Regions from separate parts of the Rhodoferax sp. GT1R46 genome, predicted to be linked through region 2. Evidence: predicted binding sites of a transcription regulator. Region 2 holds the regulator's gene; the other holds the start of a gene.

Region 1 (4,766 bases), on a different contig from region 2:
GTTGGAGCGCACTTCAACCACCTGCACCTTGTCCAGGTTGTCAGCCAGCCATTTGGTGTTGACCAGCGGGCCGGGCAGTACGCCTGCGTGGGCGACCACGAGTCCAAAGGCTGCTACGGCAGCGGCAGATACTTTGATTAATAGTTGTTTCATCGCGTTCTCCTGATTGTTGGCTGCTTAGTCAGCCGAGTTGTTGAATCTGTTGAATCCGTTTGGCAAGCGAAATTCGGGTTTGGGTCACCACATCCAGCTGCCGGTCTTCACAAAGTACGTCCCACCCCTGGCGGGCGCTACGTCGGGCCATCACCGCATCACGGCGGCGAATCAGCTGCTTCAATTGCGGACCGTACAAATGCACCATGGCGGTCAGCCAGCGCGCTACCGGGGCCATACGGCCGTGCGTCTGTACCGCAAAACGCACCAAAAATTGCTCCACCTCAGCGGCCGTGCGCCAGGTTTCACCCGTGACCCAGCGGTTGGTGGTGAACAGGCGAACCGGTTGGCCTTGCGCATCAATCGATAGCCCCGCCAGATGCGTGTAGTCGCCGGGCTGCTTGCCGTGGGCGAACAGATGAAAGTGACCGTGTTCGTTATCCGGTGTGTGGCGTGATCCGTGGGCATGGTAATAAAACCGGGTGCCATGCGCGCCGTCCACCACATCGCGGCGCGGGTAGTGTTGCAACTCCACCCACTGTCTTGCTCCCGCCATGGCGGCCATTGCCAGACTGCTGCCCGACCGGGCATAACGCAGTGGTATGCCCAATGCGTCATGCGCTGCGTGTAGCAGTGGTTCAGAAACCGCAGCCATGGCGTTAGTTCTAGCCGTCCTTCAAGCTCTTACTTCTTGGGTGCGCAAGGGTTGCCGGGCGCACAAGGGTTGTCTGAGCCCTTCTTTTTCTTTTTCTTGGCTGGGCCACAGGGATTGCCTGGGGCACAAGGGTTCTCAGCCTTCTTTCCATCTTTTGCCGCACTGGCGGCTGCAGCGGGCGCGTCTGCTGCCAGCACTGCGGGAGCCGGTGCCACCAGCGCGGTGGCCAGCATCAGTGCGGACAGGGTCTCTGCTAATTTCGAGCGGGAAACTGTGGATTTCTTCATCGGTAAAACTCCGGGTGTTGTTGAATAGTCAATGGGAGCTTGGAGAGCCCGCGCCTGCGAGGGCCTGCTCAGCCGTTACAGGGCCAGCAGAACGTCTCTCGAACCACGAGCCAAAATAGAACACGGCCACCAGGGCGGCAGAAAGAATCGCCAGCATGGTCACTTCGGAAACACCGAAAGCGTCTGTAAAGGTGTCACCCGCCTGCACTTCCCACATGCCCATGAGCGCTTCAATGGCCGGCCCGTAGAAGCCAGCAAAAATTACCGTTCCCAGCAGCAAGCCAACCAGGAAAACCAGTGCGTCGAGTCGGCCCGAAAACAGCCCTACCACGGATGTACCGGGGCAATACCCGCCCACCGCGAAACCTGCGCCCACCAAAGCGCCACCCACGGCTGAGGCCATGAGCAAGGCGCTGGGCACAAACACGGCATCGGCCTGCATGAGCCCCGCCGCCTTGAGACCGTAAAGACCGAAAGCCGCCACCACAATGGCGGTGAACATGACCTTGAAAACCGACCAGTCGCGCAACTCGAATTGCGCGGTCAGCTTGGCGGGGCTCCCAAATCCTGCGTTTTCCAGCACAAAGCCAAACAGGACTCCGCACACAAGCCCGGAAATCACACCTGCATCATTGAATGGAAACATCTCAGAGCCCCTTCACCAAACGGCTGGCAATCAGGCCAGTCGCGAAGAACAGGCCCAAAAAAACAAAAGCTGCGATCCCGAGCGTGGCCGCGCCCGACAGGCCCAAGCCGCTGGTGCAACCAGCCGCTACACGGGCACCAAAGCCAGAAACCAGGCCTCCACCCAAGGCTGCCAGCAAACGACGCGGCGTACCCACACTGCGCGCACCATCCAGCTGAACCCGAAAACGGCCACCCATGAAGGCGGCTGCCAGCGCGCCAATAGCCACACCGATAACTTGCCAGGTGATCCATGAGGACAGAGGATTACCGCTCTCCACCATGGGACCAAGGTAGCTGTTTGCCTGCGTTGCGGCGGGGACCACCGTCCAGCCCAGCCATGCGGTCATGCGGGTGGTGGCACCCGTAGCGCCAAGGCCGTGACCCGTCAATACGAAGGTCAACAGCAAGACCAGGCCTAAAGCAACGCCAGCGACCAAAGGCGGCCAGAAAGGCCTGACTCTACTCCCGGCAGATTGGACAGAAATCGACATACGCAAAAGCCTCAAATAGAATTTATACCCATACCAGTATAGGTAATTTTATTTTAGCGTGGTACGAGGACAAACCCTGATTCATTGATCAGGATCATGCTGATCGCCGCTTCACGGGGTCACACTGCAAGCTCTGATTAAAAGAGGTATCACCATGAAACTGCTGACCGATCTGTTCTCTACCGACTATGGCCTCATGAGCATCAGCGGGATAATTTTTATGCTCGGTATGGGGGTATTTTTCCTGCGTTATTTCAAACGCAAAATGGCTGAAGACGCTGCTACCGCAGCCAAGGCTGCGAGTTAGGGGCTTGCTTTCAGGCGGCAAGCAAACAATCCAGATTGAGGATGCGGTAGACGCGACCGCATTTGTCCAGTGGCTCCAGAGCCTTTTCCCGCACCAGTGCGCTGACCTCGCGACTGACCGTTTCCATTTTGAGGTCAAGCATGGCTCCCATGTCTTCACGCGCAAAAAGCGTAACCGTCTGGGCATCCACCAGGCTGCGCATCTTCAGCACCAAATTGCAGACTCGTTTGCGCGCAGAACCAAAATTCAGATCTGCCAACCAGTCGTCCGCCTCCTTGAGGGTGCGAGACCACTTACCCATCAGGCTATGGTGCAAACGCGGTGACTGCACACCCAGCTTGTGGATGACCGACAAGGGAATCCGGCAAACGGAAACCTCGGTCAATGCCACCGCGTCGGTTTCGTGGCGGGAGGTCGCTAGTGCCTCCAGGGCAATCACGTCACCCGGCCGAAGCACCCGCACGATGCGCTGGCGACCATCCGAGGTAGAGCGTACCAATTTGATCATTCCAGTGCGTAGCGTGAATATGCCTAAAGCCGCCGCTCCTTCCTGAAACAAGCTCGCACCAGCGTGGAACTCCATGTCGTCAATCGGCGCATGGATGAGCCCGAAGTCTTCTTCGTTGAGATCAGCAAACAGCACCATGTCACGGATGCTACAGTTGCGGCAGTCGGAGGTGCCCTTCCAGGCGGATTCAGTTTTTATGGGGATCATGTTGCCTTGCACGGTACGCAGTTTTGCGCTCCAACTCCTTGCAGGAATGGGCGCATGACTGGATAATATCGCTACACGCTTATAAATGAAAGTAGAAACGATGACACACTCCGTTCCAGCTACGCGCCTTGATGTCCGACCACGGAGAATGGCAGCTCTTCTCCTGGCATGCGTGCTCACGGTCTCGACATTCACCAACGCTCATGCGCAGGACTCGGCAGGGGTCAAGGCGATGGAGGACTATCTGGACTTCGTCGATTACGGCGGTGCCACCATTTTTCCAGAGCAGATTCCCGCCGCAGACTGGAAACGCTTTTTTGTGATCGACGCACGCGATGCCGATCAATTCAGCAAAGAGCACATCCCTGGCGCGACCAACATTGAATGGCGCAAAGTGCTGGCAGAGCGCAGCCGCATCCCCAAAGACAAGCCGGTCCTGATTTATTGCAACACCGGATCCCTGTCATCACAGGCGGGGCTGGCATTGCGCCTGGCTGGCTATGACAACCTGCGCATCCTGCAGGGCGGCTTTGCAGAGTGGAAAGCCAAGGGCGGCTTTGAAGCCAACACCCGTGCGGCCGGTGCCATCCCCACCCACTGACACGCACCGTAAATACTGAATCCCCCCGGGGAAACACTAGCAGTGGCTACCCACTACTCGCGGCGCGCCCGGTACCAGCCCAACAAGCGTAGAAACAGAATCAGCAGAGGCACTGAATGCAGCAGCAGATCGAAGATATCAATCGGCCGCACCAGAGTGCCGGCTGAGAGCATGCGAAATTTTTCAATCAGATGAGGTTCTGGCGAGATAGGGGCAATGGCCAACCAGCCCGCGATCACAGCCAGCCAGATTAGCGGAATTCGGTTGATAAGCTTCATGACTTGACTGCCGCCCTGGCCTGCTGCATTCGTTGATCCAGATAGGCACCATAAAAGTCTGGCAGGTAGCCGCCCTCCAACCGTTCTGCCACCTCTTTACCGCCAGCACCGAAAAACAAAATAGTCGGCGCCACCTTGATGCCCCATGCCCGCACCAGCTGATCGTGGGTCACGGCTACACGTTTGAAATCGCGCACCACCACAGCGCTGCGCATATCGATCTGGAACACAGGAACACCCTCCTGGCGGCGCAGGGGATCAAAGTAGTGGTCTCGCGCCACACGACAAAACGGGCAGCCTTCCAGACTGACCATCACAACCAGTGGTTGACCGATTTTTAATGCCTTGGGCAATTCATCGGCCAGCGAGTCTGGCGCCGGCAAGGCCGGACTTGCGGCCCAGGCACGGGGGGTCAGAGCCGTTGCGAGGCAACCGGCCGCGAGGATCAACTCTCGACGCCCGAGTCCATTTGGGCGTGCCGTCATTGCGCAGCTCTTTCCATCAGCAAATACGTGTTGTAAGCATTCATGCGATTGGCCACACGAAACAGCGGCAGGTGCTCAAACTTCATCCAGTCGGTCGCGTCATAGGC
Region 2 (4,766 bases):
GATCTGCGCGCATGCGCCGCGATGCGGGCCCGTGGAATTTCGACAAAGTTCTGCGCAAATCTGGCAAGCACCTCTTGTGGCTCGCAGTGGCGTTGTGGACGGGCTTCACGTTCGTCGGCTATTTCACCCCGATCAAGGAGTTGGGTCTGGAGTTCGTTCAGCTCAACATGGGTTCGTGGGAAATCTTCTGGACCTTCTTCTACGGTTTTGCCACTTATGGCAATGCGGGCTTCATGCGCGAGCAGGTGTGCAAGCACATGTGCCCGTACGCGCGGTTCCAGAGCGCCATGTTCGACAAAGACACGCTTATCGTCACCTACGACGAAGAACGCGGTGAGCCTCGCGGTGCACGGTCCAGAAAGGCAGATCTGTCTACTTTGAAACTCGGTGCCTGTGTGGACTGCAGTCTGTGCGTTCAGGTTTGTCCGACCGGCATTGATATTCGCAAAGGGCTTCAATACGAATGTATTGGGTGCGGTGCCTGCGCCGACGTTTGCGACACGGTCATGGACAAGATGGGTTACGCACGGGGCTTGGTGAAGTACTCGACCCAAAACGCAGTGAGCCAACACTGGACGGGGTCCCAGACCCTGCGCCATGTGCTGCGCCCACGGGTGCTGGTCTACACGGCGATTCTTGGATCGGTGGTGATCGCAATGGCTTTGAGCCTGGCTACGCGGACCCCATTCAAGGTCGATGTAGTTCGTGATCGGGGTGTGTTGGCACGCGTCGTGGACGGCGGTCGCATTGAGAATGTCTACCGCCTTCAGGTAATGAATGCGACCGAGTCTACGCAGCGCTTCCGAATTGCGGTCGAAGGTCTGCCCGGTTTGGCAGTCGTCTCTGACGATGAAGTCGTCGTAGAGTCCACTCAGGCGCGGTGGGTGGCCGTTCGGATTGATGCGCCGTATGAGGTGGCCCCTCCAGGTTCTCACGTTATTCACTTCGAAATTTCTGCACAAGGCTCACAGGGCCATGTGTCGGAAAAATCTGTTTTCATTGTTCCCCGTTAAGGAGTTTCCCATGACCCCATCCAACCTGAATCCCGCGCGTCCATGGTGGAAGTTCGGTCACGTCTGGCTTGTCATCTCCGGCCCCGCAATCGTGGTCGTCGCGTCATTTGTGACGTTCTATCTGGCATTGGTCGGTAAAGATCCGGTGTTGGACGAAGACTATTACCGAAAGGGAATAGAAATCAACAAGACTCTGGGTGACAACCCGTCCAGTCTGGCACCCGCCACACAGGCGCGCAATCATGCGGCTACCGGTGTTCCTGCCCCCAAAACGCCGTGATTTCATCAGGTGCTCCACATTGAAATGCCCAGTCCTCAGGAGGAGAAGAACATGCTGCAGCAACGACTGATGTGGATTATCTGGCCTGCGTTTCTGGTGGCCGGCGCGCTGGAAATACTGGTTTTTGCGATGATTGACCCGCAGGATCTGCACTGGTTTGGTCAGCCGCTGGACTGGTCTCGCCAAGGGGTATACACCGTCGCATTTTTTGTGTTTTGGGGTCTCACCATGGCTTCAAGCGCCTTGACCACACTGTTGTCCATGTCGCCCTTTGAGGTCAATCGCTGCCCTCTGCCAGAGACGGACCGTCCGGACGGCTGCCCCAAACAGGGTTCTTGCTGATTACAGGTGCAACAGCCAGAGTCAGTTGCAAACCTTGGGGTTCACGATGTCTTTGAGTGCATCGGTATTGAGTATCCGGACGTGGCGCTGCTTCACTTCCACTATGCCTTCTTCCACAAATTTTGAGAAAGTTCGGCTGACGGTTTCCAGCTTCAGTCCAAGATAGCTTCCAATTTCCTCGCGCGTCATCCGCAGTACCAACTCGGATTGCGAAAACCCCCGCGCATGCAGCCGTTGCACCAGATTCAGCAAGAAAGCCGCCAGGCGCTCTTCCGCGCGCATGCTCCCCAGCAGCAGCATCACTCCATTTTCGCGGACGATTTCGCGGCTCATGATCTTGTGGACATGGCGTTGCAGGGCGTTGACCTCTCTCGACAGCTCCTCAATGCGGTCAAAGGGCATGACGCATACCTCGGCATCTTCCAGGGCCACCGCATCGCAGGTGTGATAGTCGTTAACAATGCCATCCAGCCCGATCACTTCGCCAGCCATCTGAAAACCCGTAACTTGGTCCCGGCCATCCTCAGAAGCCACGCAGGTTTTGAAAAATCCGGTGCGAATGGCGTAAAGACTGGTAAACCTTTCGCCATTGCGAAAAAGTATGTCTCCACGTTTGACTTTGCGTCGACTAGCCACGACGTCGTCAATGCGATCAAGCTCAGCCGGACTGAGCCCCAGCGGCATGCACAGTTCGCGCAAATTGCAGCTGGAGCAGGCCACCTTGATGGATTGAGGGCTCATCGCGACCATCTTGGAATCGGCATGCGCGGCAAGGGGCACCCGGGTTTCGGCGACTGAGTTGGGCTTGGATGTTTGATCAGGCATGGATTTCACCTAGTGTAAGTGACAGGCCAGTTTACCCAGTTTCGAAGTTCTTGATGCAAATCAAGTGATGGAAAGTCAAATGGCGGCACAGTAGCCCTTGTCTTGGAGCGTTCATGAAACCAGTTGCTGAAACCATAAATGATGATTTGTTGCGTCGATACGACGTGGCGGGCCCGCGCTACACCTCGTACCCAACCGCAGACCGTTTTGTCGAAGCATTTACGGCGGATGACTACGCGCAGGCCCTGACAATGCGGCGCGGTGGCGCTGCTGCCATGAACTTGCCGCTTTCGCTCTATGTACACATCCCGTTTTGCGAGTCGCTGTGTTATTACTGTGCCTGCAACAAAATCATTACCAAGCACCATGACCGTGCAGCGCCGTACCTGCGCTACCTTAGCCGTGAGGTTGATTTGCACACGGCCCAAATCGGTTTGGGCCAAACAGTCAGTCAGGTCCATCTTGGTGGGGGTAGTCCTACATTTTTGAGTGACGACGAATTGCGTGAGTTGATGACCATGTTGCGTCGCAATTTCACGTTTGCACCTGGGGGCGAATACTCCATTGAGGTGGACCCCCGAACCATCGACGCCTCCAGGCTCGACACCCTGGCCGAGCTTGGGTTCAACCGGCTGAGCTTTGGGGTGCAAGACTTTGATCCGGCGGTGCAAAAAGCAGTGCATCGAGTGCAACCTGCCGAGCAGGTGTTTGCTCTGGTGGCGGCCGCACGCGAGCGCGGGTTTGAGTCGATCAATGTGGATCTGATCTACGGACTTCCCCAACAAAGTCCGGAGTCCTTTGATCGCACACTGGCGCAGGTCAACGAGTTGCGCCCCGACCGGATTGCCCTTTATGCCTACGCCCATTTGCCAGAACGGTTCAAGCCGCAAAGGCGCATTGCTACTGTGTCATTGCCCAGTGGGGCAGCCAAAGTGTCCATGCTGTCCCGTTCGCTGGCTGCGTTCATGGGTGCGGGTTATGTGTACGTCGGCATGGATCACTTTGCCTTGCCGGAAGACGCGTTGGCTGTGGCCAAGCGCCAGGGACGCCTGCACCGCAATTTCCAGGGGTACAGCACCCAGCCAGATTGCGACCTGATTGGCCTGGGCGTGTCATCCATTGGTCGGATCGGCGCGACATATAGCCAGAACGCCAAGTCGATGGAGGAGTATTGCGATCTCCTCGACCAAGGACGATTCCCCGTGGTGCGCGGTCTGGCACTGTCGCGCGATGACTTGGTTCGCCGTGCCGTCATCATGGCGCTGATGTGCCAGGGCGAATTGCAGTTCGAGTCGATCAATCTGGCCTATTTGGTAGATTTTCAAAGCTATTTCGCCAAAGAGCTGGAAGCGCTTGCGGATCTTTCCGATCAAGGCATGGTCACTGTTGATTCCGCCGGTATTCAGGTCACCGCTCAGGGCTGGTTTTTTGTGCGTGCGGTGGCTATGGTGTTTGACCGTTATTTGCAGACAGACCGCACACGGGCGCGTTTTTCCAAGATCATTTAGCATCGGCAGATGCAATCTTCTTTGGCGCTCACTGCTCTGTTGATGGGGCTAGTGGGTGGACCCCACTGCGTAGCCATGTGCGGCGCCGCCTGCGCGGGTATTGGACAGGCAGCCGGCTCGCGTAAAAATGCTGCTCTGTGGACGTTTCAATTGGGGCGAGTGGTAGGGTATTCCGTGCTGGGTGCCGTGGCCGCAGCTTCTCTGCAGGGCTTGGGCTGGCTGACTGTCCAGTCGGCAGCGTTGCGGCCGGTGTGGTCCCTTTTCCATGTGGCGGCCTTTGTGCTGGGGCTGATGCTGTTGCTGCAGGCGCGCCAGCCAATGTGGCTGGAGAGCGCCGCGCGCAAGGTGTGGGGTTACACCAGGTCGTTTGCCGCTCGCTGGGGAGGTGGTGCCCCACTGGTATTGGGCGCTTTGTGGGCCTTTTTGCCCTGCGGCCTGTTGTATTCGGCACTTCTGGTAGCCGCCATGGCCGGTAGCTCTCTGGGCGGTGCCATGGTGATGGCACTCTTTGCGTTGGGTACCAGTGTCACCATGATGGCAGGCCCCTGGTTGTGGCTGCGACTGCGCGGCGCATCGGGCGGCACCCTTCGTGGGGGTAGCGGCCAATGGGGCATTCGGCTGGCAGGGGCTGCGCTCGCCGCAAGTTCGGGTTGGGCCCTATGGATGGCATTGGCACACAATGGCGCACCCTGGTGCGTTACGCCATAATTCTCTCGCTCTCAAAACGAATCGCACTCGCTGACACCCATGGACGACACTTTCAACTCCCTTGAGTCTCTGCGATTGCAGGCGCTCAAA

Evidence for each region. Region 2 encodes FNR, which switches genes on or off when oxygen is low (the NO sensors DNR and NnrR bind a similar motif). Its sites were predicted from a motif close to TTGATNNNNATCAA; they were not measured.
Region 1: a site for FNR is predicted at 2,358-2,371, ahead of AC097W_RS04535 (DUF3149 domain-containing protein). Genes of this name have one in related genera too.

The regions. Positions count from the first base shown of each region.
Region 1 covers NZ_JBWMBC010000001.1:959,896-964,661, reverse strand. The annotation lists gene AC097W_RS04560 (sulfurtransferase) at 1-153, opposite strand, end outside; gene AC097W_RS04555 (DUF6969 family protein) at 182-808, opposite strand; gene AC097W_RS04550 (hypothetical protein) at 838-1,095, opposite strand; gene AC097W_RS04545 (DUF6691 family protein) at 1,124-1,741, opposite strand; gene AC097W_RS04540 (YeeE/YedE thiosulfate transporter family protein) at 1,743-2,273, opposite strand; gene AC097W_RS04535 (DUF3149 domain-containing protein) at 2,428-2,580, shown strand; gene AC097W_RS04530 (Crp/Fnr family transcriptional regulator) at 2,591-3,295, opposite strand; gene AC097W_RS04525 (rhodanese-like domain-containing protein) at 3,444-3,896, shown strand; gene AC097W_RS04520 (hypothetical protein) at 3,950-4,174, opposite strand; gene AC097W_RS04515 (thioredoxin fold domain-containing protein) at 4,171-4,659, opposite strand; gene AC097W_RS04510 (MBL fold metallo-hydrolase) at 4,656-4,766, opposite strand, start outside.
Region 2 covers NZ_JBWMBC010000006.1:244,684-249,449, forward strand. The annotation lists gene ccoG (cytochrome c oxidase accessory protein CcoG) at 1-1,013, shown strand, start outside; gene AC097W_RS14815 (FixH family protein) at 1,024-1,293, shown strand; gene AC097W_RS14820 (hypothetical protein) at 1,345-1,635, shown strand; gene fnr (fumarate/nitrate reduction transcriptional regulator Fnr) at 1,657-2,376, opposite strand; gene hemN (oxygen-independent coproporphyrinogen III oxidase) at 2,574-3,968, shown strand; gene AC097W_RS14835 (sulfite exporter TauE/SafE family protein) at 3,978-4,676, shown strand; gene AC097W_RS14840 (GGDEF domain-containing protein) at 4,716-4,766, shown strand, end outside.